One region of the Devosia sp. ZW T5_3 genome, then DNA from elsewhere that is predicted to be linked to it. Evidence: predicted binding sites of a transcription regulator. Region 1 holds the regulator's gene; each other region holds the start of a gene.
What was found. Region 1 encodes LexA, which represses DNA repair genes until DNA is damaged. Its sites were predicted from a motif close to TGTTCNNNNTGTGTTCNG; they were not measured.
Positions count from the first base shown of each region.

Region 2: the regulator LexA is predicted to act here: its motif matches at 5,120-5,137, upstream of dnaE (DNA polymerase III subunit alpha).
Region 3: the regulator LexA is predicted to act here: its motif matches at 3,915-3,932, upstream of ACI3KW_RS05240 (DUF5680 domain-containing protein).
Region 4: the regulator LexA is predicted to act here: its motif matches at 6,089-6,106, upstream of ACI3KW_RS17455 (2'-5' RNA ligase family protein).

Region 1 covers NZ_JBJDRE010000002.1:34,495-42,261, reverse strand. Annotated here, with positions in the region: gene trpE (anthranilate synthase component I) at 1-692, shown strand, start outside; gene ACI3KW_RS02715 (anthranilate synthase component II) at 900-1,499, shown strand; gene trpD (anthranilate phosphoribosyltransferase) at 1,496-2,518, shown strand; gene trpC (indole-3-glycerol phosphate synthase TrpC) at 2,515-3,327, shown strand; gene moaC (cyclic pyranopterin monophosphate synthase MoaC) at 3,327-3,809, shown strand; gene glp (gephyrin-like molybdotransferase Glp) at 3,806-5,008, shown strand; gene lexA (transcriptional repressor LexA) at 5,117-5,830, shown strand; gene ACI3KW_RS02685 (YybH family protein) at 5,860-6,210, shown strand; gene ACI3KW_RS02680 (IlvD/Edd family dehydratase) at 6,261-7,767, opposite strand, start outside.
Region 2 covers NZ_JBJDRE010000004.1:33,859-41,625, reverse strand. Annotated here, with positions in the region: gene ACI3KW_RS06010 (SRPBCC domain-containing protein) at 1-75, opposite strand, end outside; gene ACI3KW_RS06005 (cation transporter) at 312-947, opposite strand; gene ACI3KW_RS06000 (helix-turn-helix domain-containing protein) at 1,020-1,412, shown strand; gene ACI3KW_RS05995 (hypothetical protein) at 1,731-2,057, shown strand; gene ACI3KW_RS05990 (YoaK family protein) at 2,107-2,760, opposite strand; gene ACI3KW_RS05985 (hypothetical protein) at 2,783-3,274, opposite strand; sul1 at 3,389-3,446, shown strand; gene ACI3KW_RS05980 (SulP family inorganic anion transporter) at 3,504-4,985, shown strand; gene dnaE (DNA polymerase III subunit alpha) at 5,349-7,767, shown strand, end outside.
Region 3 covers NZ_JBJDRE010000003.1:217,143-224,909, reverse strand. Annotated here, with positions in the region: gene ACI3KW_RS05260 (hypothetical protein) at 1-207, shown strand, start outside; gene ACI3KW_RS05255 (aminopeptidase P family protein) at 654-2,474, opposite strand; gene ACI3KW_RS05250 (hypothetical protein) at 2,679-2,810, shown strand; gene ACI3KW_RS05245 (50S ribosomal protein L11 methyltransferase) at 2,955-3,839, opposite strand; gene ACI3KW_RS05240 (DUF5680 domain-containing protein) at 3,941-4,402, shown strand; gene ACI3KW_RS05235 (putative quinol monooxygenase) at 4,418-4,708, shown strand; gene ACI3KW_RS05230 (heavy metal-binding domain-containing protein) at 4,705-5,022, opposite strand; gene ACI3KW_RS05225 (ATP-dependent helicase) at 5,123-7,462, opposite strand; gene ACI3KW_RS05220 (esterase-like activity of phytase family protein) at 7,667-7,767, shown strand, end outside.
Region 4 covers NZ_JBJDRE010000014.1:113,522-121,288, forward strand. Annotated here, with positions in the region: gene guaB (IMP dehydrogenase) at 1-78, shown strand, start outside; gene ACI3KW_RS17430 (VOC family protein) at 118-540, opposite strand; gene ACI3KW_RS17435 (MAPEG family protein) at 1,199-1,636, shown strand; gene ACI3KW_RS17440 (RsmB/NOP family class I SAM-dependent RNA methyltransferase) at 1,781-3,073, shown strand; gene ACI3KW_RS17445 (acyltransferase family protein) at 3,083-4,303, opposite strand; gene guaA (glutamine-hydrolyzing GMP synthase) at 4,434-6,002, shown strand; gene ACI3KW_RS17455 (2'-5' RNA ligase family protein) at 6,122-6,739, shown strand; gene ACI3KW_RS17460 (tetratricopeptide repeat protein) at 6,822-7,661, shown strand; gene der (ribosome biogenesis GTPase Der) at 7,699-7,767, shown strand, end outside.

The DNA of each region.
Region 1 (7,767 bases):
CCAATCCCAGCCCCTATATGTATTTCCTCGATTTCGGCGGCTTTGCCATTGCCGGTTCGAGCCCTGAAGTGCTGGTGCGTGTGCAGGATGGTCAAGTCACCATCCGCCCCATCGCCGGCACCCGCAAACGCGGCGCCACCCCGACGCGGGATCAGGAACTGGCCGCCGAACTGCTGGCCGACCCCAAGGAACTGGCCGAGCATCTGATGCTGCTCGATCTGGGTCGCAATGATGTCGGCCGCGTCGCTAAGACCGGCACGGTCAAGGTCACCGACAAGTTCTTCCTCGAATTCTACTCCCACGTCATGCACATCGTTTCCAACGTGGTTGGCGTGCTCGATCCCAAATACGACTTCGTCGATGCCCTCTCGGCCGGCTTCCCGGCGGGCACGGTCTCCGGCGCCCCCAAGGTTCGCGCCATGGAAATCATCGATGAGCTGGAAAAGTCCCGCCGCGGCATCTATGGCGGCTGCGTCGGCTATTTCAGCGCCGATGGAACCATGGACACCTGCATCGTGCTGCGCACCGCCATCGTCAAGGATGGCAAGCTCTATGCCCAGGCCGGCGCCGGCATCGTGGCGGACAGCAAACCCGAACTCGAACAGCTCGAATGCGAAAACAAGGCCCGCGCCCTTTTCAGCGCCGCCGAGGAAGCGCTACGCTATGCCGGCGAGGCAAGGATCGGGCAATGAGCGAAACTTTTGAAGACCTCATTGTGAGCTTGTCGAACCACGAGGTCGGGCGAGTGGAGGCCGGTGCCACGACCTCGTCCTTCGACGGGCTCAGGATGAGGTCTACTGAAATTCATCGATGGCGGGACGAGTTCTGAAAACGGAGGTTCCCGCTTTCGCGGGAATGACACCGTGGTTGGAATTTGTCTTTAGTGGAAAGTCCCGAACATGACCCGCACTCTCGTCATCGATAATTACGACAGCTTCACCTACAATCTCGTCCACTTCCTCGGAGAATTGGGCGCCGACGTCACTGTCTACCGCAACAACAAGATCACCCTGGACGAAATCGCTGATATGGCGCCCGAGGCGATCGTGCTGTCCCCCGGCCCTTGCACGCCCAACGAAGCCGGCATTTGCCTCGCCGTCATCGACCGCTTCAAAAGTCAGATCCCGATCCTGGGCGTGTGCCTGGGCCATCAGGCCATCGGCCAGGCCATGGGTGGCGACGTGATCCGCGCGCCCCATCTCGTGCACGGCAAGACCAGCAAGATCCATCACACTGGCAAGGGCCTGTTTCGCGGCCTGAACAATGACTTCGAGGCCACGCGCTACCACTCGCTGATCGTCAAGTCCGAAACCCTGCCGCAAACCCTTGATGTCACCGCCACCACCGATGATGGGCTGATCATGGGCATGCAGCACAAGACCCTCCCGGTCCATGGCGTGCAGTTCCACCCCGAAAGCATCGCCTCGGAAAACGGCCACGCTTTGCTGCAGAATTTCCTCAATATTGCCCGCGACTTCAACGGGCAGAGGGCTGCGTGATGGATATCAAAGCCGCCCTCAACAAGATTGCCGACCGGCGCGACCTGACCGGCGAAGAAATGCGCGCCGTCATGCGCACCATCATGGCCGGCGAAGCCACCCCCAGCCAGATCGGTGCGTTCCTGATGGGTATGCGCATCAAGGGCGAAAGTGTCGGTGAAATCGCCGCCGCCGTCTCGATCCTGCGCGAACAGATGGTGCCTGTCGAAGCTCCCGAAGACGCCGTCGATATTGTCGGCACCGGCGGCGATGGCGGGGGCACGCTCAATATCTCCACTGCCAGCGCCATCGTCGTCGCCTCCATCGGTGTCCCCGTCGCCAAGCATGGCAACCGCGCCCTTTCCTCCAAATCTGGCGCCTCGCAGGTTCTCGAAGCCCTCGGCGTCAAGCTCGACCTGACCCCGGCCGAAATCTCCCGCTGCATCGTCAAAGCCGGCATCGGCTTCATGTTCGCGCCTAGCCACCATCCGGCGATGCGCCATGTTGGCCCCTCGCGCGCCGAAATGGGCGTGCGCACCATGTTCAACCTGCTCGGCCCCCAATCCAACCCGGCGGGTGTGCGCCGCTACATGCTGGGCGTCTATGCCGAGGAGTGGGTCGAGCCTGTCGCTGCCGCCCTGCTCGCCAATCGGGCGATCAAGGCCTGGGTCGTGCATGGCAGCGATGGCCTCGACGAAATCACCGTCACCGGCCCAAGCTTCGTCGCCCAGATCGCCAATGGCGACCTGCGCAGCTTCGAAGTCACCCCCGAACAGGCCGGCCTCAAGCGTCACGACGCCAAGGATTTGCTCGGCGGCGATCCCAGCTATAATGCAGCGGCGATGCATGCGCTGTTCGACGGCGCTCCTGGCGCTTATCGTGACATTGTATTGCTCAATACGGCGGCAACCCTCATCGTGGCCGACAAGGCCGCCGACCTCCGCGAAGGCGCTGCCATGGCGGCCGAAGCAATCGACAGCGGCAAAGCAAAACAAACTCTGGCCCGCCTCGTGGCGGTTTCCAACGGACAGGACCAATGAGCGATATCCTGCAGCAGATCGAGGCCTATAAGCGCGAAGAAATCGCCGCGGCCAAAGCCATGCGCCCCTGGGCCGAGGTCGTGGCGCAGGCCCACGACCAGCCCGCGCCCCGCGGCTTCGTCAGCGCCATCAAGGCCAAGCGCAGCCAGGGCCAATATGCCCTGATTGCCGAGGTGAAAAAAGCCAGTCCCTCCAAGGGTCTGATCCGCCCCGATTTCAATCCGGCCGAAATAGCCCGCGCCTATGAAACCGCCGGCGCCGCATGCCTCTCGGTGCTGACCGACCGCCCTTCCTTCCAGGGCTCGCCCAGCTACCTGATCGAGGCTCGTGCCGCCACGCGCTTGCCCGTTTTGCGCAAGGACTTCCTGTTCGAAACCTATCAGGTCGCCGAAGCCCGCGCCTGGGGCGCCGATTGCATCCTGGTCATTCTTGCCGCCATTGGCGACGACGTGGCCCGCTACCTGCTCGACGCCGCCGCCGAATGGGGCATGGACGCCCTCGTTGAGGTCCACGACCAGCTCGAACTCGACCGCGCGCTGGCTCTGGGCGCCGAGTTCATCGGCATCAACAACCGCAATCTGCGTACCTTTGAGACCACGCTCGACACCTCGATCAATCTCGCCATCGGCGTGCCGAAAAACGTCCTCCTGGTCAGCGAAAGCGGCATTATGAGCCATGACCATGTGGTCAAACTCGAACAGGAAGCCGGCATCGGCACCTTCCTCGTCGGCGAAAGCCTGATGCGCCAGGACGATGTTGCCGCCGCCACCCGCACCCTGCTGATGGGCGCCCCCGAGGTCGTCCGCTGATGGCTGAAGCCAGCCTTACGCATCTGAACGAGCGCGGCGAAGCCCATATCGTCGATATCGGCGACAAGGCCTCCACCAAGCGCCGCGCCGTCGCCCAAGCGCGGGTCATCGCCCAGCCGGCCACCATCACCGCGATCATGGGCGGGAGCCTCAAAAAAGGCGACGCCCTGGCCGTAGCCCGCATTGCCGGCATCATGGCCGCAAAAAAAACCGCCGAACTGATCCCGCTCTGCCATCCGATCCCGCTCACCAAGGTCAGCGTCGACATCTCGGCCGAGAACGACACCGCCATCCGCATTGAAGCCACTGCCGAAACCACCGGCCAGACCGGTGTCGAAATGGAAGCCCTGGTCGCCGCCTCCACCGCCGCGCTGACGCTCTATGACATGGCCAAGGCCATCGACCGCGCCATGGTGGTCACCGACATCTGCCTCCTCGAAAAGTCCGGCGGCAAGTCCGGCGATTTTACGCGCGCGCCATGAGCCTCTTGCCCGTCGAAGACGCCATCGCCGCCATTCTCGCTCGCGTACCCGCCGTGCAGCCCGAAAGCGTCGCCCTGGCCCACGCCAATGGCCGCGTGCTGGCGCAAACACTGTTCGCCACCCACGACCAGCCCCCCTTCAATGCCAGCGCCATGGACGGCTACGCCGTCCGAGCCGCTGACATCGTTCCCGGCCATAGCCTGACGCTGATCGGCACGTCCCAAGCCGGCGCAGGTTTTTCTGGCAGCGTCGCCGAAGGCCAGTGCGTCCGCATCTTCACCGGCGCGCCGGTTCCCGCTGGCGCCGACGCCGTCATCATGCAGGAAGAGGCGACGGTAAACGGCAATCTGGTGAGCTTTACCGAGCAGCCCAAGCCCGGTCGCAGCATCCGCGCCATTGGCAATGACTTTGCCACGGGCGATGCCCTGATCGAGGCTGGCGTCCGCATGGGCCCGATGCAGCTGGCCGTGGCTGCCGCCGCCAATGCGCCCAGTCTTACGGTGGCCACGCGCCCCCGCATTGCTCTTCTCGCCACCGGCGACGAGTTGGCGCTGCCTGGCTCGCCACTCGCGCCCGACCAGATTGTCGCCTCCAACAGTTTTGGTCTTGCGCCCATGTTCGCGCCCTATGCGGCCGAGGTCACCGATCACGGTATCGCCCGTGATGACCGCGCCGCCCTGCGCGCCAAGCTCGAATCGATCTTCGCGGCCGAGCCCGATATTTTGATCACCACCGGCGGCGCTAGCGTGGGTGACCACGATATCGTCCAGGAAATTCTGCTCGAACTCGGCGTAACGCTCGATTTCTGGCGCATCAACATGCGCCCGGGCAAGCCACTAATGTTCGGCACCCGCGGCAAGACGCTGATTTTCGGTCTGCCGGGCAATCCTGTCTCGGCCATGGTCACTGCCACCGTCTTCATCAAGCCGGCCCTGCGCAAATGGCTCGGCTATGTCGAACAGCCCAGTTGGCGCCTGCCTTTGGCTGGCCCCACGCCGCCCAATTCGGCGCGCCGCCACTTCATGCGCGCCCAGCTCGTCCACACGCCAACCGGCCCCGAGCTCATGCCGATCTCACAGACCGACAGCGGCCACACCTCGTCCCTGTCAAATGCTGATATGCTGATCATCCAGCCAGAATTCGACCCCGGCGCCCATGCAGGTGCGATTGTCGAAACCATAGAGATCGACGCATTTTGACTGTCGAGCCAAGAAAATCGCGATACGGGCGCGGGGGATATTGCGGAACATAACTGGAACACGTATAGTCGTTCTGCCTATGTTCCGAATCCCTGTGGAGGGCCGCCAATGCTGACGCGCAAACAACACGAGCTGCTGATGTTCATCCACGAACGGATGAAGGAAAGCGGCATTCCTCCCTCATTCGACGAAATGAAGGACGCTCTCGATCTGGCGTCCAAATCCGGCATTCACCGCTTGATCACCGCGCTGGAAGAGCGCGGCTTCATCCGCCGCCTGCCCAACCGGGCCCGCGCCCTCGAAGTGGTCAAGCTTCCCGATTCGATGAATCCTTCGCTGGGCGGCCGCAAGGCGCGCTTCGAGCCATCGGTCATCGAGGGCACACTGGGCAAGGTATCCAACCCGCCGGCGCGCCAATCTGTTGGCGACGATTACGCCCGTCCGATCTCGATCCCCGTCATGGGCCGCATCGCGGCTGGCACGCCCATTGAGGCTATCCAGACCCACTCCCACACCATCATGGTGCCCCCCGAAATGCTGGGGGCCGGCGAACACTACGCGCTGGAAGTGCGCGGCGATTCCATGATCGAGGCCGGTATTTTTGATGGCGACACCGTCCTGATCAAGAAGCAGGAATCGGCCAGCACCGGCGAAATCATCGTCGCCCTGGTCGACGATGAGGAAGCCACCCTCAAGCGCTTGCGCCGCAAGGGCAATACCGTCGCACTCGAAGCTGCTAACCCAGCCTATGAAACCCGGATTTTCCCGCCTGACCGGGTCAAGGTCCAGGGACGCTTGGTGGGGCTGCTGCGGAAGTACTGATAGTGGACCACGCCACGCCTGAGGCGGTGATGGCAGCTTATGCCGAGCTCATCAACCAGCATGATTTTGAGCTGCTGACATCGTTGATCGATGACGACGCGACCTTTTGGTTCAGCTCTGGCTCCTACCATGGCATGGAGTCAGTGCGAGCCGCCTTCGAGCGGACCTGGCAGCGGTTTTCAAACGAAAGATATTGGCTGGAAGACGTCCGCTGGATCGCCAAGGCGGATACGGCGGCAAGCTGCATCTATAGTTTTCATTGGCAAGCGGTCATCGAAGGGCAACTGGCGCAAGGCAGCGGCAGAGGAACGACCGTTCTCGGCAAGCGAAGAGGCGAGTGGCGCATAGCACATGAGCATCTGAGCGCCTTTCCCGAGTAAAAAAGGCCCGCTGGTTTGGCGGGCCTTTCTGTTTCTGAGACTTAGCGCGCCTAGTGATTATCCCGCGGAATCCCGTTGGTCTGAGCGATCCGCTGGTACTTTTCAGCTGGCTTCAAAATAGCGCCGTCGCCGAGCTGGCCGACGATGCCGCGCTGGATTTCCTGCCATGGGGTCTGATGCTTGGGATATTTGTACCCGCCCATCGATTCCAGATCGGCCCGACGCGTGGCGATTTCCTCGTCGGAAATCAGGATATTGGCCGTGCCGGTATTGAGATCGATGCGCACCCGGTCGCCGGTCCGCAGGATGGCGAGATTGCCACCGGCAGCCGCTTCGGGCGATGCGTTGAGGATCGAGGGCGAACCCGACGTGCCCGACTGGCGGCCGTCGCCGATACAAGCCAGCGCATGGATACCCTTCTTGATCAGGTAATCAGGCGGCCGCATGTTGACGACTTCCGCCGCGCCTGGATAGCCGATGGGCCCGGCGCCGCGCATGAACAACAGGGTATGTTCGTCGATCTCGAGGGAGGGATCGTCGATCCGGTGGTGGTAATCCTCCGGCCCGTCGAACACGACAGCCTTGCCCTCGAACGCGCCGGGGCTGGCCGGATTGTTAAGATAGCGGTCGCGGAATTCCGAAGAAATCACGCTGGTCTTCATGATGGCGTTGTCGAACAGATTGCCCCGCAGCACCAGGAACCCGGCTTCGGCCTTGAGCGGATTGTCGAAGGAGCGAATGACCTTGTCGTCCTGGATCGTGCTGTTGCGGCAGTTCTCGCCAATGGTCTTGCCATTGACGGTCGGCGCATTCTCGCGGATCAGGCCCTGGCTCATCAGTTCGTGGACCACCGCCGGCACGCCGCCAGCATGGTAGAAGTCCTCGCCCAGATATTCGCCCGCCGGCTGCATGTTCACCAGCAGCGGCACCTTGTGGCCATAGGTCTGGAAATCCTGCAGTTCCAGCTCGACACCAATGTGCTTGGCAATGGCCTGGATATGGATCGGGGCATTGGTCGAGCCACCGATCGCGGAATTGACCACGATGGTATTGATGAAATTGTCCTTGGTCAGGATGTCGGAGGGCTTCAGATCCTCATGCACCATGTCCACGATGCGCTTGCCAGTGCGGTAAGCCATTTCCTGGCGATCGCGATACGGCGCGGGAATGGCGGCAGAGCCCGGCAATTGCATGCCCAGCGATTCGGCCAGCGAGTTCATCGTGCTTGCGGTGCCCATCGTGTTGCAGAAGCCGGTGGACGGCGCCGAGGACGCCACCAGTTCGATGAACTGGGCATAATCGATCTCGCCAGCCGCCATCATCTGGCGGGCCTTCCATACAATGGTGCCCGAGCCAGTGCGCTCGCCCTTGTGCCAGCCATTGAGCATCGGCCCGACCGACAGCGCGATGGCGGGAATATTGACCGTGGCGGCGCCCATCAGCATGGCAGGCGTGGTCTTGTCGCAGCCAATAGTCAGCACGACGCCGTCCAGGGGATAGCCATAAAGCACTTCGACCAGGCCCAGATAGGCGAGGTTCCGATCGAGCCCGGCGGTG
Region 2 (7,767 bases), on a different contig from region 1:
GTCAATAAGCGCGCTCCACACAGCCTCAGGGGCCGCCGCGATCTCAATCGATTGGGTGACCACTGCATCGACCATCCATTCCCCCAGAATTTGACCAGGCTGCGCTGACTCACGATGCACGTACTCTAGACGGTGTGCGGCCTGTCAGCTTCTGCCTGTTGTCGTCCGAAAGCGGCCTTTCCGCAATCCACCCCAAAGGCGCCGGCTGCCACCGGCCCCAATCCGGTCGTAGAACTCGGCACCGTCGTTACCGGAAGCGGACATAATTTACGCCGTCGGGTCAGGGCATTCGGCCTGACGGCGGCTGCCAGCTACACCGTCGCAGCACGGGCCCGCTGCAGCTCATTCAGAGCCTGCGGAAGCACCGTCGCGGCCCCCTGGATGGCCAGACCAGCCATGATGGTGGCGACGATCACGTCTGGCCAGCCGGTTCCGGTGCCGAACACGCCAAGGGCGGCGAGCAGGACAGCGACGTTGCCCAGCACATCATTGCGGGTGCAGATCCAGGCCGAACGCATGTTGCTATCGCCTTCCCGAAACCGCCATAGCATACCGAATGACCCGGCGTTGGCCAGGAGCGCAGCGAGGCCGACGACGCCCATCGTATAGGCTGCGGGAACGGTGCCGGTCCACAGGTGCCAGGCGGCGACGCCGAGTACCCAGACCCCGAACACCAGCATGCTCGCAGCCTTAGCCAGAGCCGCATGGGCACGGGCCTGCAACGCCATGCCAACGACAAAAATGCTCACGCCGTAATTGGCAGCATCACTTAGGAAGTCCAGAGAGTCGGCCTGCAATGAAGCAGAGCCTGAGAGAAAACCGGCCCCGATCTCTACCAGAAACATCACGGCATTGATGGCTAGCACGACCCATAGGACGGCTCGGTAGCCCTTACTCACTTCGGGCTTTTGCGGCTCGACCGGGTGTCCGCAACAATGGGCACTCATGGAGGTCTCCTTGCTTCGATTTTGGCAGGAGCATACATTCTCTAGTGACTAGAGGATCAAGAGGAAAAAGGCATGGGTGTTCCCATCGGCAAGGCTGCCCTGCGCACCGGCGTCAAGGTGCCCACCATCCGTTACTACGAAGGAATTGGTCTGCTTCGACCTTCCGACCGAACCGAGAGCAATCGGCGACTTTTCGGCGATGATGAAATCCGTCGCCTTGGCTTTATCCGTCATGCCCGGGAATTGGGTTTCGAGATCGAAGCCATCCGCCAGCTTCTGGACCTTCAAGACCGTCCTGATCGTTCATGCGCCAGCGTGGACGCCATCGCCGCCGAGCGACTGTTCGAGGTGCGCCACCGGATACAGGCACTCCGGTCGCTTGAAGCTGAGTTGGAACGGATGCTCGCCAGTTGCAGCCATGGCATTGTCGGCGAGTGCCGTGTCATCGAAGCGCTAAGTCCATAGTGCTGGACGTAAGCGGCAGAGTGGGCGTTCGGGCCAAACGCCGACAGTCCGTTACCCACCCCAGCCCGGACTTCTCCGGTCATGGATAAGGGCACGGGGAACCTTGGCGCAGTGCATGAAGATATTGGCCACATGACAATTACCAGCCTTGGCCGGCGAAATTGCTGACGCGCATGCCGGCGGGGATTTCCGGGGCAGTTGGGGGGCATGCACAGCGAATCCGCTGCGCCGTGACTTCGGCCGACCAAGCGGCTAGGCTATCGCGTCTTCTGTCAGCATGAGGAGCGCAATACGCCCCGTTTCCTTGCCGTTTACACCATGAAACCCGAAGATTTGGCCCGCTTTCGCAGCATGCCCAAATCCGAGCAGGATGCGGTTGATGCCGTCGGTTTGCCGCTTTGGGCGGAGTGGGAGAAGAAAAATGCCGCCTCCTTCCCCGATCGCGGCGGCATGGTTGGCCGGACGACACGCGTCACCAAGGACGGCATAGCCAGTGCCACCAACCCCTTCTGCGGCTATATCGTCGTCGAGGCCGACACCATCGAAGCGGCCGCCCGCCTGTTCGAGAACCATCCTCATTTCACGGTCCTTCCTGGGGATGGCGTGGATATCATGCCCTTCCTCACCGAACCCCCGCAGACCTGAACGTCGGGCACCTTCCACAATGTCATTCGCCGCGAACACGGCACTTTGTCTACGGCACCACCTTTGCCGGTCGTCGGATCAAAAACGCCACGAGAAACCCTAGATACACCACCCCAGGCACCATCAGCGCATTCACCCCCACCAACCCATAGCCTTGCGCCCCGAGTAGGCCTCCGAGCAGCAATGAGGCCCAGACTAGCGCATGCTGCGCCCAGCGCCATGGCGGGGCGAGGCCGCATAGGGCGCGGGCCAGGTCCTGGCCGGCGGCAAACAGGGTGCCGGTGACAAAAGTTGTGCCCAGCCGGACCGAGCCGATGGAGGGCAAGATGGCGTTCTGCGCCCCGGCCCCGGTGGCCAGGATCAGCATGAACTGGCTGGGCGGAAAGCCGGTAACGGCCAGCCCTAGCGTTGCGGCAAAGCAGATCACCACCAGCCCAGTCACGGCGCTCGCCCCCCAACGCGGGCCGGCCAGCAAGGCGAGCAGGGAACCAAAAACGCTGCCGAGGAAGAAAAGCGCCACCAGCGAGCCGGTGAGCTGCGCCACCGGCCAGCTGCCTTGCGCCAGAGCGTCACCCAATTGGGTGGTGTTGCCGCTCATGAATGAGGTGAAGTGCCCGCCTAGTTCGATAAAGCCGACGACGTCGGCAAAGCCGGCCGCCGCGGTAAGCAGCAGGCCGAGGCTGAGTTGGGGCATGGGCGTCATGGCCGAAACCGAACCTTATATTTCAGGCCGGCTTGCGGCTCGACCAGTAAATCAGCGCGCCAGCGGCGAGCAGCACGACCATGCCGATATGCGGGCGGATATTGATGAGATTGCCCGGTGAGCCGGCAGAGGCGAGGGCGCGGTTGACCTCGGCGAATTGAGCCGCGGCTGGGGAGAAGAACCAGCCGACGAGCACGGTGACCACGCTCGCGAGCAGGCCGGCCAAGGCCAGAATATTGCGATAGGGCGCCAGTTGGGTGACGCGACCCGAGGCAACGGCGAGCACGAAAATCAGCAGTGCCAGCCAGGCGATCCAGCCGGCTGCGGCGAAGCCATTGAAACTGCCGGATTGGTCGAGGCCCAGGCCCATATTGGTTGAGATGCTGGTAAAGGGCAGCAGGAGGCCGAGCAGGGCCAGCACGGCTGCGCAAACGGCGAGGCCAAAGCCGGTTCCCGTGGCCAGGGTAACAAGCTGCTGCAGGGTAACTTGTGGCGTGGTGTTCGGCTCGGACATGGACTCAATCCAATTGCTGAGGTGACAAGTTTATTATCACTGAAGCGTGAGAATTGGTCGAGAGCGCTGCGCGGCTTGATTTCCGGCGGAGATCGGGACATTTATCGGGCCTTCGTCGGACTCGGGGCTTTGACCCGGGTGGCTTCTCCGGGCGCCTATCCCCCGGTCACCAACTTATCGCCTCCCGCTATTCGTGCGCAGCCGCGCGGGACGCCTGTTGGGTTTTTACATGTTTGATTTCGATCAGTACCGCCAGGAGTGGTTCGGCAATATTCGCGGCGACGTGCTGTCCGGGCTCGTCGTGGCGCTGGCGCTCGTGCCGGAGGCCATCGCATTTTCCATCATTGCGGGGGTGGACCCCAAGGTGGGGCTCTATGCCTCGGTGGTGATAGCCATCGTCATTTCGTTTTTTGGCGGCAGGCCGGCGATGATATCAGCGGCTACCGCCGCTACTGCCGTGCTGATGGGCTCGCTGGTGCGCGAGCATGGGCTGCAATATCTGCTGGCCGCGACGATCCTGGCTGGATTGCTGCAGATCGCCGCCGGCTGGCTCAACCTGCACCGGGTGATGCGGTTCGTGTCCAAATCGGTGATGACCGGCTTCGTCAATGCGCTGGCCATTCTCATCTTCATGGCGCAATTGCCCGAGCTGATCGATGTGCCCTGGTTGACCTATCCCATGGTCGCGGCGGGACTGGCGATTATCTACCTCTTCCCGCGGCTGACACGGGCGGTGCCGTCGCCGCTGGTGTGCATCGTGGTGCTGACGGCCTTGGCCTGGTTCTCGGGCATGGACCTGCACAGCGTGGGCGATATGGGCGAGTTGCCGCGGGCTCTGCCTCAGCTGTTGATTCCGCAAGTGCCGCTAAACCTCGACACGCTCATCATCATTTTGCCCTACGCCATTGGCGTCGCGGCGGTGGGGCTGCTTGAATCGTTGATGACCGCGCAGATCATCGACGAGGCGACCGATACCAGCAGCAACAAGCGGCTGGAATGTGTCGGGCAGGGCGTGGCCAATTTTGCCTCGGCGTTTTTCGGTGGCATGGCGGGCTGCGCCATGATCGGCCAATCGGGCATCAATGTGCGCTCGGGCGGGCGAGGGCGGCTCTCCACTTTCCTGGCCGGAGCCTACCTATTGGTGCTGATGGTGCTGCTGGGCGATCTGCTGCGCATCATTCCGATGCCGGCGCTGGTAGCCATCATGATCATGGTGTCGATCGGCACCTTCGACTGGCGCTCGATCCGCAATTTGAAGGATCATCCGCGCAGCTCGTCCTTCGTCATGCTGGCCACTGTGGCCTTTGTCGTAGGCACGCATAACCTGGCCATTGGCGTGTTGGTCGGCGTGCTGCTGTCGGGCGTGTTCTTCGCCTGGAAGATCGCACAGATATTCGCCTTGCGCCCGGAGCTGTCCGACGACGGCGCCACGCGCGTCTACCATGTCAGCGGCCAGCTGTTCTTCGCCTCGGCCGATCAGTTCATGGCCGCGTTCGATTTCAAGGAAAAGGTGACCCGCGTCATCATCGATCTGACCCATGCCCATATCTGGGATATTTCCAGCGTCGCCAGCATCGACAAGGCGGTGCTCAAATTCCGCAAGGCCGGTGTCGATGTGCAATTGCGCGGACTGAATCGGGCCAGCGCGACCATCGTCGACAATCTGGGTACCCATCGGCGTAAGGACGCCGAGATCGTCATCGGGCACTAGCTCGGGGCAGTATGCTCATCAGGCCGCCGGCTGACAACGCTGGCGGTCTCAAGGTGAACAGTCCGGCAACCTTTCCTAATGATTTGCTAACCAAATGTGCTCAATCCCCGCTGTTCCCGCTCCTCCCACTGGACAAGAACAAACAAGGAACTTATAAGAACATTATAGCAACACGGGAGATGCAGATGCTCACTTTCATCAAGGACTTCGCCGCATTCGTCACGCTCGGGGCCTTCACTATCGGCTCGCTAACCTGGATGGATATGCTGACCCGACTCGTGTGACCTTCCCCTGTGGATTGCGGCGCCAAATGGTTTCGCCGTCCGCCATGGCCTGTCACAAAGGCAGGCTAGGAGAGCATTCATGAGCGGCCCCGGCTTCATCCATCTGCACGTCCATTCTGCCTATTCGCTGCTGGAAGGCGCGTTGCAGCTGGACACGATTCTCAAGCTGGCCAAGGCGGACCATCAGCCCGCTTTGGGCATTTCCGATACCAGTAACCTGTTCGGGGCGCTGGAGTTTTCGGAAAAGGCCAGCAGCAAGGGCATTCAGCCGCTGATCGGGGTGGAACTGCCGATCGACTTTGCCGCCAGTGAAGAGCGGGTCAGCGAACGCGGCCACGTCGCCTGGTCGGGCAAGTCCAGCGTCGTGCTGATGGCGCAGACCGAATTGGGCTTTGAAAATCTCTCCCGCCTGGTGTCGCGCGCCTATCTTGATGGTGAAGGCGGCGCGGCGACGGCGCGGCTCGATTGGCTGAGCCGGGAAGGGCTGGAAGGCCTGATCTGCCTCAGCGGCGGGCCGGAAGGCGCCATCGATATGGCCTTTGCCCAGGGGCAGGACGCCAATGCCACCCGCCGGCTGGACCGGCTGGCGGATTTGTTCGGCGATCGCTTCTATATTGAATTGCAGCGCCATGGCCGCCCGCAAGAGGCCGCCGTCGAGCCACGGCTGGTGGATTACGCTTATCGCAAGGGTATTCCGCTGGTAGCGACCAATGAGCCCTTCTTCAAGTCGGTCGCCGAGGCCGAGGCACACGATGCTTTGCTGGCCATTGCCGGCGGCACGGTGATTGCCCAGACCGAGCGGCGCAAGCTCAACGATCAGTATTATTTCAAGACCCGTGCCGAGATGGTGGCGCTGTTCTCGGACTTGCCCGAGGCGTTGGATTCGACCGTCGAGATCGCGCAGCGCATTTCCTATCGGCCGCTCAAGCGCAAGCCGATCCTGCCCAAATTCGCGGCCGCGCCGGACCTGAGCGAGGACGAGGCCGTGGCCGCTGAGGCGCAGGCCTTGCGCGAAATGGCGGTAAGCGGGCTGGAGAACCGGTTCAAGACCGGGGTGATCGATCCGACCAAGACCGAGCGGGAATATCGTGACCGGCTGGAGTTCGAGCTCAACATCATCCAGTCGATGAAGTTTCCCGGCTATTTCCTTATCGTGGCTGATTTTATTCGATGGGCGAAGTCGCAGGGCATTCCGGTGGGGCCGGGCCGCGGCTCGGGTGCGGGCTCGCTGGTGGCCTATGCAACCACCATCACGGACCTCGACCCGCTGCGTTACAACCTGCTGTTCGAACGCTTCCTTAATCCGGAACGCGTGTCGATGCCGGACTTTGATATCGACTTCTGCCAGGACCGCCGCGAAGAGGTGATCCGCTATGTGCAGAGCAAATACGGCTTCGAACAGGTATCGCAGATCATCACCTTCGGAACGCTGCAGGCTCGCGCCGTGCTGCGCGACGTCGGGCGCGTGCTGCAAATGCCCTATGGGCAGGTGGACCGGCTGTGCAAGCTCGTGCCGGCCAATCCAACCGATCCGTGGTCGATCGAGCGGACGATGAATGAGGAACCCCAGTTCCGCCGCATGGTCGAGGATGACGAGACCGTGGGCGAACTGGTGGCCATCGCCAAGAACCTGGAAGGCCTGTACCGGCACGCGTCGACCCATGCCGCCGGCATCATCATCGGCGACCGGCCGTTGCAGGATCTGGCGCCGCTCTACCGCGATCCGCGCTCGGATATGCCGGTCTGCCAATACAATATGAAGTGGAGCGAGGCGGCCGGGCTGGTTAAGTTCGACTTCCTCGGCCTCAAGACGCTGACCACGATCCAATATGCCGTCAACATGGTCAACCAGGACGGCGGCAGCTTCCGGATCGAGGATATCTCGATCGATGACGTGCCGACCTACAAGCTCTACCAGAGCGGGGACACGTTCGGCGTCTTCCAGGTGGAAGGCGGCGGCATGCGGCGCGCGCTGGTCGATATGAAGCCTGACCGCTTCGAGGATATCATCGCGCTGGTGGCGCTCTATCGCCCCGGCCCGATGGACAATATTCCCCTGTTCTGCGCCCGTAAGCGCGGAGATGAGGAAATCGAATATCCCCATGATGCGCTGAAATCGGTGCTCGACGAAACCTATGGCATCATCGTTTACCAGGAGCAGGTGATGCAGATCGCCCAGCTGCTCTCGGGTTATTCGCTAGGCGAAGCCGATATGCTGCGCCGCGCCATGGGCAAGAAGATCAAGGCCGAAATGGATGCGCAGCGCGAGCGTTTCCGCGATGGTGCGGTCAAGTTCGGGTTGACCAAGAACCTGGCCGACACGATTTTCGACCTGCTCGCCAAGTTCGCCAATTACGGCTTCAACAAAAGCCACGCAGCGACCTATGCGCTGGTGAGCTACCAGACTGCCTATCTCAAGGCGCATCATCCGCATGAATTCTTCGCGGCTTCGATGACGCTCGATATGGGCAATACCGATAAGCTTTCCGAATTCCGCC
Region 3 (7,767 bases), on a different contig from region 1:
TTCGATCTCGCCATTGGCGAACCGACCACGCTGGATGATCGCTCGGTGGTCAATGTCAGCTACCACAATTTCGACCAGCCCCGCCTGCTCAGCATCGCCATGGTGCGCGAAAACGGTAATTGGCTGGTCGACGACGTGGCCTCGCTCGGCAAGGAAGACCACTGGCTGCTGAGCTGGGCACTGACCTACGACCAGCTGGGGTTTTAGGGCGCGAAGCTAACACCACCCACGGCGCCATTCCCGCTTTCGCGGGAATGACATTGCGGTTTGTTGAGCGATCCGTGGCGCAATCCCACCGCTTGGAAGTCCTCAATCCCTCCTCCCCACCGCTCTCCGTCGGGCTCGACCCGAGGGCCACTCGCCGCAACCACATGCTCTGTGCTGTCCCGAGCCGAGGGAAAGCGGTGGTTATGTCGTGATTTTTGCAAATCACCCACGGTGTCATTCCGGCGTAGGCCGGAATCCATGCTGAAGGCCATCCCGGCGCTGGACGTGTGCGGGTCGCCACGGACATGGATTCCGGCCTGCGCCGGAATGACATTGTGGTTGATTGGGAGATCTGGGACCCTATCCATCCCCACCCATCGGGCTCACCCTCCCCTTAATGGGGAGGGCCAGGGTGGGGTGAGATGAGAGCCCCGATGCCCGGCCCCTCAAACCGCCGCAGTCGCCCCCTTCAGCCACTCCTTCACCGCGCCTGTCACTCCTGGCCCGATCTCTGCCCACACCCGCTGGTGATACGCATTGAGCCAATCGCGTTCACCCGCCGTCAGCATCCCAACATCCACCAACCGCCGGTCAATCGGGGCCAGCGTCAGCGTCTCGAACTCCAGGAATCCCGGCTTGGCGCTCTCCACCACCACGATCAGGTTCTCGACGCGGATGCCGTATTCGCCGGTCTTGTAATAGCCCGGCTCGTTGGACAGCACATTGCCCACTTCGAGCGGCAGCGTATAGCGCGAGGAAATCCCGATCGGGCCTTCATGCACGCCCAGATACGCCCCCACGCCGTGCCCGGTGCCGTGATTATAGGTCACCCCATCCTGCCACAGGAATTGCCGCGCCAGCACATCGAGCTGGGCGCCCGACGTGCCTTTGGGAAAGCGCGCCATGGAAACGGCCATCATGCCCTTGAGCACGCGGGTAAAGCGGTCGCGTTGTTCGTCTGTGGCCGGGCCCGTCGCCATCGTGCGGGTAATGTCCGTCGTGCCCGACAGATATTGCGCCCCGCTATCGACCAGCATCAGCTCGCCCGGCTTGAGCACCCGGTCGGTCTTGTCGGTCACCCGGTAATGCACGATCGCGCCATTGCCGCCCGCGCCCGAAATCGTGTCGAAGCTGGCATCCACACAAGTCTCGTCTTCCCGGCGAAAGGCCTCCAGCGCCGTGACGATGCCGATTTCGGACAGCGTGCCCGACGGCGCCTGGTCATCGAACCAGGCGAGGAACTTGGCCAAAGCCGCGCCATCGAGCTTGTGCGCCTCGCGCATGCCGGCCAATTCGGCCTCGTTCTTGCGCGATTTGGGCAGCAGCACCGGGTCACGCTTTTCGATCAGCGCCGCGCCCGCGCTCTTGAGCGTCGCGGCAATGGCTTCGGGCGCTGTCGCCGGATCGATCAGCACCGCCTTCTTGTCCTTGCCCAGCTTGGCCAATGCATTGGGCAGGTTCTTGCTGCTCACCACCTTGGCCACGCCATCAAGCGCCTTGCTCAGCTCCGGCGTGATCTTGGCCGGGTCGAGATAAAGCGAGGGTTCCCCCTTGCGCGGCACGACGGCAAAGCCCAGTACGAAGGGCGTATTGGGCACGTCGCGCCCGCGAATATTGAACAGCCAGCAGATCGATTCCGGCAGCGTCAGCACGGCCGCGTCGGCGCCGTCCTGGCTCAAGCTCGCCTGAATATCGGCAATCTTGTCCGGCGCGGTCTTGCCGGCCCGGTTGTGCCCGAGCACTTCGATGGCGCTGACCGGCGCGCCGGGCCGATCGTTCCAGATTGCGTCGATCAGATTGGGGCCGGGCATCAGCTTGGCCCGTTTGCCCAGCTTGGCCTGCAGATCGCGGATTTCGCCCGGTGTATGCAGCCAGGGATCGTAGCGAATGGTGCCGCCCTTGGGCACATAATCACCGATCTCCACCGGCAACCCGCCTTGCAGCACTTCGTGCACACTCACCTTGGCCGTATCGGTCTGCGCCGGCGCCTGCAATGTGTAGCGGCTATCGACGAACAGGCCTGCCTTCTTCTTCCCCACCATGGCAATGCCGGCCGAGCCGGTAAAGCCGGTGAGATAGGCCAGCCGCGCTTCGCTGGCGGGGACCGATTCGCCGCGATGGGCATCGGCACGCGGCACCAGGAACCCGTCGACCCCCGCCTTGGCCATGGCCGCCCGTAGTGCCTTGAGCCGGGGCGCGACATTTTTGGGGTCGGCCTTTTCCTCAAAGCTCTGGAAGATGGCTGGCGGAAAAGTCTGGTCGGTCATGGCGTCGTTCCTGTTCGGCTCACGCGACACCTTAACCAGAGGTTGCCGCGCTGCGAAGTCTGAACGGCAAATTAACGTGGTGGTAACGGGGCTTGCGAAACTGACATGGCTGGCTTGCCGTTTGCCCCCTAACCAAAGCCGGGGGGAGGGACTAGATAAGCTCCTGTCGACGGCAATAGATCGCCGACATGCATGGAGACTGAGATGACCGAGAGCAAGAATGATTTCCGCAAGGCACTGGGAGCCGTTATCGACGCCCGTGGCCGCGAGTCGAGCCGTCAGGTCAGCTATCGCATGCAGCACCAGCTGATCGGCGCATTCACAAAGCGCCCGTAAGGCCGCTGCAGTTTACTGCTGACGATCTGATTGATCCCCGGACGCGAGTTCGGGGATTTTGCTTTTCTGGGGCCTGAAACCGCCAAGTGCTAGTCTCGATGCTAACAGTCCGCTAGCACGAGCGGCAGGAATGCGCACCTTGCGCTAGCGCATTTCGAGGATCAGCGTGGTCCAATCCTTGCGCTGCAGCTTCTCGATCAGGATCATGCCCTGGCGCTGATAGGCATTGATCACGCCCCGCGCCTGATGCTGCAAAATCCCCGACAGAATGATCGTCGCGCCGCGCCCGGCAACCCGCCCCATGGCCGGTGCCAGTGCCGTCAGCGGCCCGGCCAGAATATTGGCCACGATCAGGTCATAGGGCGCATTGCCGGCAATGGTCGGATTGGTCAGCCCGGTCGCCTCGATGCCGATGATGAATTTGCCAACGCCATTTTGTTGAGCATTTTCAATGGTGGTCGTCACCGCAATGGGGTCGATATCGCTGGCAATAACCGGCAGCCGCAGCCGCTTGGCCAGGGCAATCGCCAGAACACCGGTACCAGTACCAACGTCGAGCAAAACCCGCGGCCGGCGGCGCTTGAGCACCTTGTCGATGGCCTCAAGGCACCCCGTCGTCGTCTCATGGTGCCCGGTGCCAAATGCCTGCGCCGCGTCGATCCGCATTGGCGTCAGCCCGCCCGGAATGGGGCCGGTCTCGTGGCTGCCATAAACATAGAAGCCACCCGCGATCACCGGGACCAGACCCTCCAGCGATTTAGCCACCCAATTGAAATCGGGATCGATTGGCGAAACGGAAAAATCGACTGCCCCACCAAGGGTTTGCCGGGCCAGCTCAGAAAATGATTCAAGATCGGGCGGGCTGTCGCACGTGGCCTCGAAAAACCATTCGCCCGTCTCTTCATTCTCATGCGCCGAAGCGGTCAGCGCCAGGTCGTCCCGCTCCATCACGGCATCGACCAGGGCATAGGCCTGTTCTTTGGTGAGCGGGGCGGAGAGCTGGTCGACGGACATGGGCAGGGCTTTCATTTAATCGGCCCCTTGTTGCGGCAGCGGCCGAAACAAGTCAATGCGCCACGATTTCCTTGACGAATACCAGGCATTCGTTCATGCTTTGTTCGGGTGGAAAAATGGATTTGAATGCGCTCAATGCAGTCGTGGTGGCTGCCAAACAGGCCTGTTACGTCGGCGGCGGCGAAAAATCCGCGTCGAGCCGGCAGGGTTCGCATGATCTGGTCTGGTCGCAAGGGCCATGGCGCTATCGCGACAGCTATTTCGGCGGCACCGATTTTTTGGGGCAGGAAACCATCTGGCTCGATGCCGAGCCGGTCTGGGCCATGAATTATCATGGCTTCATCCTGCGGCCGGACCTGATCGATGCGCAGCGGGCAGGGGAGACCATCAAGGTCGCGCTGTCGGCCATGTATGCCGAGGGGCGCTTTCTCGGCGGTTTTACTTGGGTTGGTCCGCACGGGGAATACGTGGATAAGTCCACAGGGGCTGTCGATCTGTTCTCTGGCGAAGAAACAATTTATTGTTCTGGAACAAAGGGTTATGGCTTGCGTTACAGCGGTGGTCTGATCAAGCCTTAGCGGAGGAGATGGGCAATGTACGGTCTGATCGGCAAGATGCTGGCGGCGCCCGGCAAGCGCGAGGAATTGCTGGCCATCATGCTGGAGGGCAATGGCGCCATGCCCGGTTGCATCAGCTATGTGATCGCCCGCGATCCGGCGAGCGAAGACGGCATCTGGATCACCGAAGTGTGGGACAACAAGGATAGCCATGGCGCCTCGCTCCAATTGCCGCAGGTGCAAGCAACCATTGCCAAGGCCAAGCCGCTCATAGCCGGCTTTGGCGAGCGGTTTGAAACCGAACCGTTGGGCGGGATTGGGCTCTAGAACCTGACGGCTGTGCCGGACACGGACACCATCAGCATGGATCCGCCCTGGCCGACGACTTCATAGTCGATGTCGACACCCACCACCGCATCGGCGCCCAGGCGCTTGGCTTCGGATTCCAACTCGCTGAAGGCCTGGCGGCGGGCATCGCGCAGCGTCGATTCATAGGCACCGGCGCGACCGCCCACGATATCGCGAATGCCGGCGAACAGGTCTTTGAAGATATTGGCGCCGACAATGACTTCGCCGGTGACGATGCCCAGATATTCGCGGATCTGGCGGCCTTCCAGCGTGGGCGTGGTGCTGACGATCATTGCTCGGTTTACCTATTAACCTGGGGTGCGCTCGAAGTTGTAGCAGAGCACAATTGGGACGAGAAGGCAGAGGACGGCTTGGCCAAAAGGAGCGAGTGTCTCACCCCTTCTTGATAAAGCTATCCAGGACCTTCTTGCGGCCGGTTTGCTCGAAGTCGATGGTCAGTTTGTTCCCCTCGATCCCGGCGATCGCGCCATAGCCGAATTTGAGGTGGAAGACGCGTTCGCCGAAGCTGAAGGCGGATTTGTCGTTGCCCAAGTCGACCGAGCGGGCGACGAGATCGCCGTCAATGGTCATCGGGCCGCCGCCCTTGCGGCTCGCCTGCTGGGCGCGGGCGCGCTGCCAGCCGGGGGTTTCGTAGACGCTTTCGAAGGGGTCGGCCTTGTTGAAGCGGCTGGTGGCGCCCCCGCCATAGCCGTAGCCGCCATAGGAGGAGCCGGTATCGGTCACCTCGACGGCATCGGCGGGCAATTCATCGAGAAAGCGCGAGGGAATGGCCGATTGCCACAGGCCATGGATGCGGCGGTTCTGGGCGGCGGAGATACGCACGCGTTTGCGCCCGCGGGTGATGCCGACATAGGCCAGACGCCGCTCTTCCTCGAGCCCGGCGCGGCCGCTTTCGTCCATCGAGCGCTGGCTGGGGAAGGTGCCTTCCTCCCAGCCGGGCAGGAAAACCGTGTTGAATTCCAGCCCCTTGGCCCCGTGCAGGGTCATGATGGTGACGGCGTCGCTTGCCTCGGTGCTGTCGCGGTCCATCACCAGGGCGATGTGTTCGAGGAAGCCACCAAGGGTGTCGAACTCTTCCATCGAGCGGCTCAGTTCCTTGAGGTTTTCCTTGCGGCCCTCGGACTCCACCGACTTGTCGGCGCTGAGCATGTCGGTATAGCCGCTCTCCTCCAGGATCCGTTCGACCAGCTCGAAGGGTTTCAAGGTCTGGGCGTGGAACGTCCAGTCCTCGAACTGGGAAACCAGGCTGCGCAGGGTCGTGCGCTGCTTGGGTTTGAGCTCCTCGGTGTCGACCAGCATGCGGATGGCTGAGAGCAGCGGCACGTTGGCCGCGCGGGCGGCGCTATGCAGCAACTGCACCGTCGAGTCTCCGAGGCCGCGCTTGGGGGTGTTGATGATGCGGTCCAGCGCCAGGTCGTCGGCCGGCTGGGCGACAAGGCGCAGATAGGCGATGGCGTCGCGGATTTCCTTGCGCTCGTAAAAGCGCGGGCCGCCGATGACGCGGTAATTCAGCCCCAGCGTGATGAAGCGCTCTTCAAATTCGCGCATCTGGAAGGAGGCGCGGACCAGGATGGCCATGGAATTGAGGCTCTCGCCAGCGCGTTGATATTGCTCGATTTCTTCGCCGACCGTGCGGGCTTCCTCCTCGGAATCCCACACCTGGGTGACGGAAACCAGCTCGCCGCTTTCGCCCACATCGGTCTGCAGCGTCTTGCCCAGGCGGCTTTCATTGAAGGCGATGAGATTGGAGGCAGCCTTGAGGATATTGGAGGTCGAGCGGTAATTGCGCTCGAGCTTGATCACCTTGGCACCCGGGAAATCCTTCTCGAAGCGCAGGATATTGTCGACCTCGGCGCCGCGCCAGCCATAGATGGACTGGTCGTCGTCGCCCACCACGCAGATATTGGCTTCGCTGGCCGGCTTGCCCTGGGCGAGCAAGCGCAGCCAGAGATATTGGGCGACGTTGCTGTCCTGGTATTCGTCCACCAGCATGTATTTGAACTTGCGGTGGAATTCCGCCAGCACGTCAGGGTTTTCCTTGAACAGGCGAATGCATTCGAGCAGCAGGTCGCCGAAATCTGCGGCGTTGAGCACCTTCAGGCGGGCCTGGTAATCGGCATAGAGCTTGGCGCCGCGGCCATTGGCATAGCCGCCACTTTCGGCCGGCGAAACGTCCTTGGGCAGCAGGCCCTTGTTCTTCCAGGCATCCATCATGCCGGCAAACTGCTTGGCGGGCCAACGCTTCTCGTCGATATCCTCGGCGGCCAGTAATTGCTTGATGAGCCGGATCTGATCGTCGGTATCGAGGATGGTGAAACTGCTGGTCAGACCCACCAGGCCCGCATGCTGGCGCAGGATGCGGGCGCCGATGGAGTGGAACGTGCCCATCCAGGGCATGGCCTCGAGGCGGGGAACCAGCTTTTCGATCCGCTCCTTCATCTCGCGGGCGGCCTTGTTGGTGAAGGTCACCGACAGGATTTGGGACGGCCAGGCGCGATTGGTATTGATGATATGGGCAATGCGCGTCGTCAGCACGCGGGTTTTGCCGGTGCCGGCGCCGGCCAGTACCAGCAGCGGACCATCAATGGTCTCCACTGCAAGCCGCTGTTCCTCATTGAGGCCATCGAGATAGGCAGGCGTTTCCCGCCGGCCGAATTGGCTGGTGATCGACCCGGCAGGCGGGCGTTCGGTATTGTTGGTATTGCCGGGCATCTAAGGCCTTTCCATCACGTCGCGCCGGGAGCTGGCTGCGCCGTGGGGGTATTGACGAATCTTCTTTTGTTCACGGTGCAATATAGGTGGCGCGGGGCTCGCTGTATAGAAGAGCGCGGCGTCACAGCACTGTCATGTCCCTGTCATCGAAGTTTTATGCATGCGGCCTAGGGCAGGCCTTGGACTTCAACAGGGGCTTGATCCATGTATTCCACGAAATTTCTTGCCGCACTCACGGCCGCCTTGTTGGCGACGGTGGTTTCGGTCCATGCCGAACAAGTGTTCAATCGTATTGCCAGCTTCCC
Region 4 (7,767 bases), on a different contig from region 1:
GGCGCCGCCCTCAGCGAAAGCCACGTCCACGACGTGACCATCACCCGCGAAGCCCCGAACTACCGCAGCGGCCGGTAACATGGCCTTCGGCTACCTCCCCGCATTGGAAGGTAGCCGCTAAGCGCCGATTGTCACCATGCCCTGCTCGTCAATGGTCCAGTCCGGGTTCCACGCCACTTCCCAGGCATGATCGTCCGGATCGGCCACATAGCCGCGAAATCCGCCATGTGGCGGCGCGTCAGCAGCCCTAAGCAAGGTTCCGCCCGCCGCGAGCAGGCTTTGCATGACGTCGTCGACTTCTTCTTGGCTCCGCACATTATGCGCCAGAGAAAAAGCGCCGGGGGAACGCAGACCAGTACGGTTCATATCCTTTTCCAGCGCCGCCTTGCTGAACGTGCCGAGCACGAACCCGTTCATCTGGTAGAAGATGATCTCGTCATTCTCGAAGGCCGGCTTCCAGCCGAAGCCGTCCACATAAAAGCGCCGGGAACGCGCAAGATCGGCAATGCCGAGCGTGATGATAGCGATTTGTTGCTGCATTGATCCGCTCCATGGGTGTCACGATCAACGCAGCAACAGCCGGAGAGTTCGCGGATCATCGGAACCGCAGCGGGCGATAGGGCCGGCCTCCCTGCCGGGCCTGATCCGGACCCTCAGTCGTCACCCTCCCCCTTGTGGGGAGGGAAGCGAGATAGGACTTAGCGTGAGCTAAGTCCGTTGAATCGAGCAGGGTGGGGGTATCTCTCCGCGAGTCCAATGTGTGTGGCCACCCCCACCCTTGATCCCTCCCCACAAGGGGGAGGGAGACGACTGAGAGTTCTCGGACTGACCCCGATCTATCCATCTTATCCCCGCCCCCAATTCCCTCCTGCATACTCCGTCCATCCCCGCCAGTTACGCGGCCCCGACGCAGGGCCGGGTGGGGAGACCGTGGGATGGGGGCGCCTGTCCAGTGGGGTTGGAAACTCGGCAGCCGGACCTGCAAGAATGGTACCGCCTGAACCGGACCCTGCAGAAAAAGCGGATCGTGACGGGCGGCCATTGGCCCACTCTATCTGTTTCGGAAGGTCCAATGGCCGCCCGTTACCGTATAACCGCGACGCCACACCAGGCCGGGCGGCGCTTTTGCATGCCGCCGAAAACTTACTCCGCTACAAGTCGTTACTGCAGGACGCGGACTCTGAATCGGAACTTCAACATGCCCCTCACCACCAAGCTCCTGATCCTCGCAATGGCCGCGCAGGTCCTGCTCACCATCATCCTGCTCATCCTCATGGGCCGCGAACGCGTGCCCCGCGTCATGTCGGGCGAGATCGCCATCGAGGACATCGCTGTCGAGCGCACGGCCTATCCGCTCAAGGCGCGCCTGCTGTCGAACTGTTTCGACAATCAGTTCCAGCTCCCGGTCCTGTTCTATGTCGCCGCACTGCTCACGCTCTGGGTCGGTACAGTGAGTTGGCTCGAACTGGCGCTGGCCTGGGCCTTCGTCGTACTGCGCTACGCCCACGCCGCCATCCACGTCACCACCAATCGCGTCGAACACCGCTTCGCCACCTATACCGCCGGCCTTGCAGTTCTATGCGCGCTGTGGCTATGGCTGGTCCTTCGCCTAGTTGTCCTAAGCCCAGGTATCTAGAGACCGCTTGAGAATTCGCTCTGGTGGGATAGATGGAGTGGGTTTTCGAGAACCGGAGCGGAACGTACTAAAGTACGTGAGCACCGGAAGCGCAGGAAATGCGCTCCAGATGCCCACCAGAGTAGAATTCTCAGAGGTCTCTTCATGCGCCTGCCAGGCCGCCTTTCCGCTGCGATTGATGTTCTAACGGATGTGGAGACGCGCAAGCGGCCCGTCTCCGAGGCGCTCAAGGCCTGGGGTCTCAACAACCGCTTTGCCGGGGCCGGCGACCGCGCCGCCATCGGCAATCTCGTCTATGACGCCTTGCGCCGCCGCGCCTCGCATACCGCGTTGATGGGCAGCGATAGCCCGCGCGCTTTGGTCCTCGCCGTCGCCATCCGCGACTGGAACGAAGACCCGGCCGCCCTCAGCGACAGCTTTGCCGCCGATAGCCACGCGCCTGAGCCGCTCACCGCGGACGAGCTGGCCCGCGCCGTTGGCCAACTCCCTGACGATACCGCCCCCCATATCCTGGCCGACGTCCCCGAATGGCTCGCGCCCTCCATCGAGCGCGCCTTTGGCGACAATTGGATCGCCGAAGGGCAGGACATGGCCGGCCGCCCCTCGCTTGACCTGCGCACCAATACGCTCAAGGCCAGCCGCGACCGCGTCGTAAAATCTCTCGACCGCTTCCATCCGCGTCTAACCGCCATTTCGCCTGTCGGCGTCACCATGCCGGCCGGAGCCGGCGATGCGCGCACGCCCAATGTCACCACCGACGAAGGCTATCTCAAAGGCTGGTTCGAAGTGCAGGACCAGGGCAGCCAGATCGTGGCGGCCCTCGCCAATGCCCAGCCCGGCGAACAGGTGCTTGATCTGTGCGCCGGGGCAGGGGGCAAGACCCTGGCTCTGGCTGCCGCCATGGGCAATAAGGGCCAGATCTTCGCCTATGATAGCGACCGCAACCGCCTCGCGCCGATCTATGATCGCCTCAAGCGCAATGGCGCCCGCAATGTGCAGGTCCGCGCCCCTCATCCCGGTGCGCTCGACGATCTCGCCGGCAAAATGGATCGCGTCGTCATCGACGCCCCCTGCACCGGCACAGGCACCTGGCGCCGCCGCCCCGATACCAAGTGGAAGCTGACCCCCGAACTGCTGGCGCAACGCACTGCCGAACAGGCCGCAATCCTGATCGAAGGCGCCCGCTACCTCAAGCCCGGCGGCACGCTGGTCTATATTACCTGCTCCATCCTGCCCGAAGAAAATGACGACCAGATCGTCGCCTTCCTCAATGCCCATCCGGACTTCGCCTCGCTGCCGCCATCCGAGCTGTGGCAAGCCGCCTTCGGCGCCGCAATCCATCCGGATGTCGAAACCGCCCAGTCCGGCATCGCACTCACCCCGCGCCTCACCGGCACAGATGGATTCTATTTCAACGCCTTGCGCCGCGGGGCTTGATTCAAAACATCAGGACGGCGTCTCGGCCAATTCGCGTTTCTGGATCGGCACGGGTCGGCGCTCCAGCCCCCGCGCCCAGCGCACCACAGGTTGCTCCAGCAACCGGAAACTGACCGTCGCCACCAAAAAGCTGATGACGATTGCGGCGCCGCTAGATGCCAGCCAGATCGTCCAGCCATTCTCGCCACTGGTCTCGAAAGCCGGCGGCACCAGCCGCTCCAGCAGCCCGATCACCAGGAAATGCCAGATATAAACGCCGAACGACACTTCGGCGATATAGCGCGCCACTGGATTATCCAGCACCCGCCCCGCCAAAGCGGATGAGGGCAGGGCCACCAGCCCCACGGCAATCGCCAGCGGCATAAAGGGGAACCCATAGGGCACGTCCAGCCAGCCAAAGCCCTCATTGAGCCCGCCAATGTGGGCCACCATCACCCAGCCCGCCGCCACCACGCTGGCCAACCCGACCAGATCGAACAGATACGAACGCATCCCGGCCAGCTTCACCTGCACCCCGGCCGCCAGCGCTCCCAGCGCAAAAATGGCGAAGAACCCGATAGGATTGAACCGCGGCATCCACGCCTTGGCCCCACCAACCAGCCCATATCTCCAGCCGCGCTCCACCTCGTCGATCGGCGCCCATTGCACCACCATCCAGTGCAGCGCCAGCACCACGCCGATGACCCCGACCCAGGCAAACCGCGCCGGCCAGCCCTTCAGCCCCGCGGCAAACAGCACAGCCAGGAAAAACGGCAGCAGCAGATACGAAGTCACCTCAAACCCGATCGACCACAGCGGCCCGTTATTGTTGACCGGAAACAGCGTCACCCAATGCCAGTCGCTGACAAGGAAGAACCCCGCGACAAATCGCACGATCTCCTCGCGCCCCAGATCATAGCCATAGATCGTCAGGCCCAGCACGAAGCTGACAATCAGCGCCAGCCAGAACCCCGGCAAAATGCGCGCCGCCCGCCGCAGCGCATAAATCCCCAGCGAGGGCATCGGCTCCCCCGCGTCCAGCGCCTGCCAGAATGGCCGCGCCAGGAGGAACCCGCTCAGCACGAAAAACACCGCCACGCCGAAGCTGCCCATCACGGCAAAATCCACCACGCCCTGGAGGGGCCCCGGCACATTATTGCCATCCATGCGGAACGCCAGGTGATGCAACAGCACCATCAGGCACGCGGCGGCGCGCAGAAAATCGGCGCCAAGCAATCGCTGTTGCGTCAAAAGACTCGTCCTCCGTGGGTCCTGCCCAACGCCTGCCCGATCAATTCGTTGCGATTATGACTATGCCCGCAAACCAGTCCTGCAAACTTGCACCCTTGCGGAATCTCTGGCGTGGCGATATGGCCTCGCCATGAAAACCCCAGACACTGCCGCCCCCGACGCAATCCTTATCGTGGACTTCGGTTCGCAGGTCACTCAGCTGATCGCGCGCCGCGTTCGCGAGACAGGGGTTTATTGCGAAATCCACCCGTTTCAGAGCGCCAGCGCCGCAATGGCCGCGCTCAAGCCCAAGGGTGTTGTACTATCGGGTGGCCCGGCCTCTACGCTGGATGAAAACGCCCCCACCATCGATCAGTCGATCCTCGATGCCGGCGTGCCGATCCTGGGCATCTGCTACGGCCAGCAGGCATTGTGCATGGCCCTGGGCGGCAAGGTCGAAGCCGGCCATCACCGCGAATTCGGCCGCGCCGAGGTCAAGGTGCAAAAGCCCTCCGCGCTTTATGACGGCGTCTGGGACCTGGGCAGTGAACACCAGGTCTGGATGAGCCACGGCGACCGCGTCGTTGCGCTCCCCGAAGGTTTTGAAGTCGTCGGCACCTCGGCCAACGCGCCCTTCGCCATGATCGCCAATGAGGCCCGCCGCATCTGGGCCGTGCAATTCCACCCCGAAGTGGTGCACACCCCCGATGGCGCCAAGCTCTACGCCAATTTCGTCCACAATATCTGCGGCATCGAGTCCAACTGGACCATGTCGGCCTACCGCCACAAGATGATCGAAAAGATCCGCGACCAGGTCGGCACCGGCCGCGTCATCTGCGGCCTCTCCGGTGGCGTCGATTCTTCCGTGGCTGCCGTGCTGATCCACGAAGCCATTGGCGACCAGCTCACCTGTATCTATGTCGACCACGGCCTGATGCGCCTGAACGAGAGCGAACAGGTCGTCACCATGTTCCGCGACCAGTACAATATCCCGCTGGTCCACGTGGATGCCTCCGAAGTGTTCCTGCGCGAACTGGACGGCCAATCCGATCCCGAAACCAAACGCAAGATCATCGGGCGTCTGTTCATCGAAACCTTCGAAGCCGAAGCCAAAAAGCTCGGCGGCGCCAATTTCCTCGCCCAGGGCACGCTCTATCCCGACGTTATCGAATCCGTCTCCTTCACCGGCGGCCCCTCGGTCACCATCAAGAGCCACCACAATGTCGGTGGCCTGCCCGAGCGCATGAACATGCAGCTGGTCGAGCCGCTACGCGAATTGTTCAAGGACGAAGTGCGCGTCCTCGGCCGCGAACTGGGCCTGCCCGAAAGCTTTATCGGTCGCCACCCGTTCCCCGGCCCGGGCCTCGCCATCCGTTGCCCCGGCGGTATCACGCCCGAAAAGCTCGATATCCTGCGCCAGGCCGACGCCATCTATCTCGATGAAATCCGCAAGTCCGGCCAATACGACAAGATTTGGCAGGCCTTCGCCGTGCTGCTCCCGGTCCAGACCGTCGGCGTCATGGGCGATGGCCGCACCTACGAATTCGTCTGCGCCCTGCGCGCCGTGACCTCGGTCGATGGCATGACCGCCGATTTCTACCAGTTCGACATGAACTTCCTCGGCAAAACTGCCACTCGCATCATCAACGAAGTCCGCGGCATCAACCGTGTCGTCTACGACGTCACCAGCAAGCCGCCGGGCACGATCGAGTGGGAATGATCCGATAGGCGGCTAGCCGCCTATCCCCAACACTCCATATTTGTGATGGACCACACCGTTGACCCTCGTTCTCTGCTGTCCTATGAAAGAACAAATAGAGAACAAGATGGCCGGTCAAAATGGATATGCAGCTTGATCTGTTTGGCGGTGGCGCGCCGAAACTGGTGGGGACAGGGCGGTCGTTCCCAACGCATCGCTGGTATTTCACTCTTCTGCCGCCACCAGTGATTGCCCAGGATATGGAATACTTCGCCTTGCGCATGTCGCGCCGCTACGGCGTCCGGCGCCCCGTTCGGGCGGCGCGGATCCACGCGTCGCTTCATGGTATAGGCGAGGGTGACGAGATTCCAGCGGACGACCTCGATGCAGCTCTTGAAGTTGGCGAAGCCATCCGACGGCCGGCATTTGACGTCACATTCGATCGGCTCATGACCCTGGATGGGGGAGGCAAGGGCCGCAGCGGGCGGCAATTTCCGACCGTACTCAGCTGCTCGACGGGGCAGCGCGAAATCCAGGCGCTTCATGCCGATTTGCGGCGTGAGATGCTTCGGCGTGGCCTCGAAGGCGGTCCCTCAAACATCCTGCCGCATGTGACTTTGTGGTACGATACCGGCTCGGTTCCCGAGCAGCCTTTGTCTCGCCCATTCCGCTGGCGCGTCCGGCAGTTCTTTCTCGTTCGCACCACACTCGGCGAGGCCAGGCCCGAATGCCTTGGGGAATGGCGGCTGGGCCGCTGACGCCCAAGCCAAGCGCGCATTTGCATTCCCCCGGCACCGTGCTAAACGTGCGCCCCAATTCATTCGTGACGCTAGGCCATCCATGTCCCAGGACAATATTTTCCGCGAAGTCGACGAGGAGCTCCGCTCCGACCGTATGCGCGCCTTTTGGCGCCGCTTCGCACCCTATGTCATCGGTGCTGCGATTGCCGTGGTTGCCTTGGTTGCCGTCAATGAAGGCTGGTCCTGGTATCACGCCAACAATGCCGCCCAGTCCTCCGACGAGCTCTATGCGGCGTTCGACCTGATCGACGGCAACGACCTGCCGGCCGCCCAGACTGCGCTCGACAAGGTCATCGCCGATGGCTCGGGCCGCTACCCGACCCTGGCCGAGTTCCGCAAGGCCGGTGTGCTCGCCAAGGCAGGCAACACCGCCGAGGCCGTCGCCGCCTATGACGCGCTGGCAAATTCGCTGGACAATATCCGCCTGCGCGAACTGGCTCTGGTTCTGGCGGGCAATCTGCTGATCGATAATGGCACGCTGGCCGATGTGCAGTCGCGCATCGAAACCATCGCCACCGAGGGCAATCCGCTGCGCAATGCCGCCCGCGAAATCCTTGGCCTGGCCCAGTATAAGGCCGGCGATTTCGCCGCCGCGCAGACCAGCTTTGAAGCTGTTATCAACGATCCGATGTCCCAGAGCAGCGCCCGCAACCGCATGGGCTATTATCTCGCCCAGCTGCTGTCGGAAGGCGTCGTCACCGCGCCGGCTCCTGCCGCGACAGCCGATGACGCCGCCAATGCCATCGACCAGATCGTCAGCGACGACGCTCCGGCAGCCGAGAGTGCAGCACCCGCTGCCCCGGCCACGACCGAATCTGCCGCCCCCGCGGCTCCTGCGGCTCCCGCCGCCACCACCGAGACCGCACCGGCCCTGCAATAGGGCCGGCCGGATTCTGCCCGATCGGAACACAGCTTATATGACCGTCACCGTTGCCATCGTCGGTCGCCCCAATGTCGGCAAATCGACCCTGTTTAACCGCCTTGTC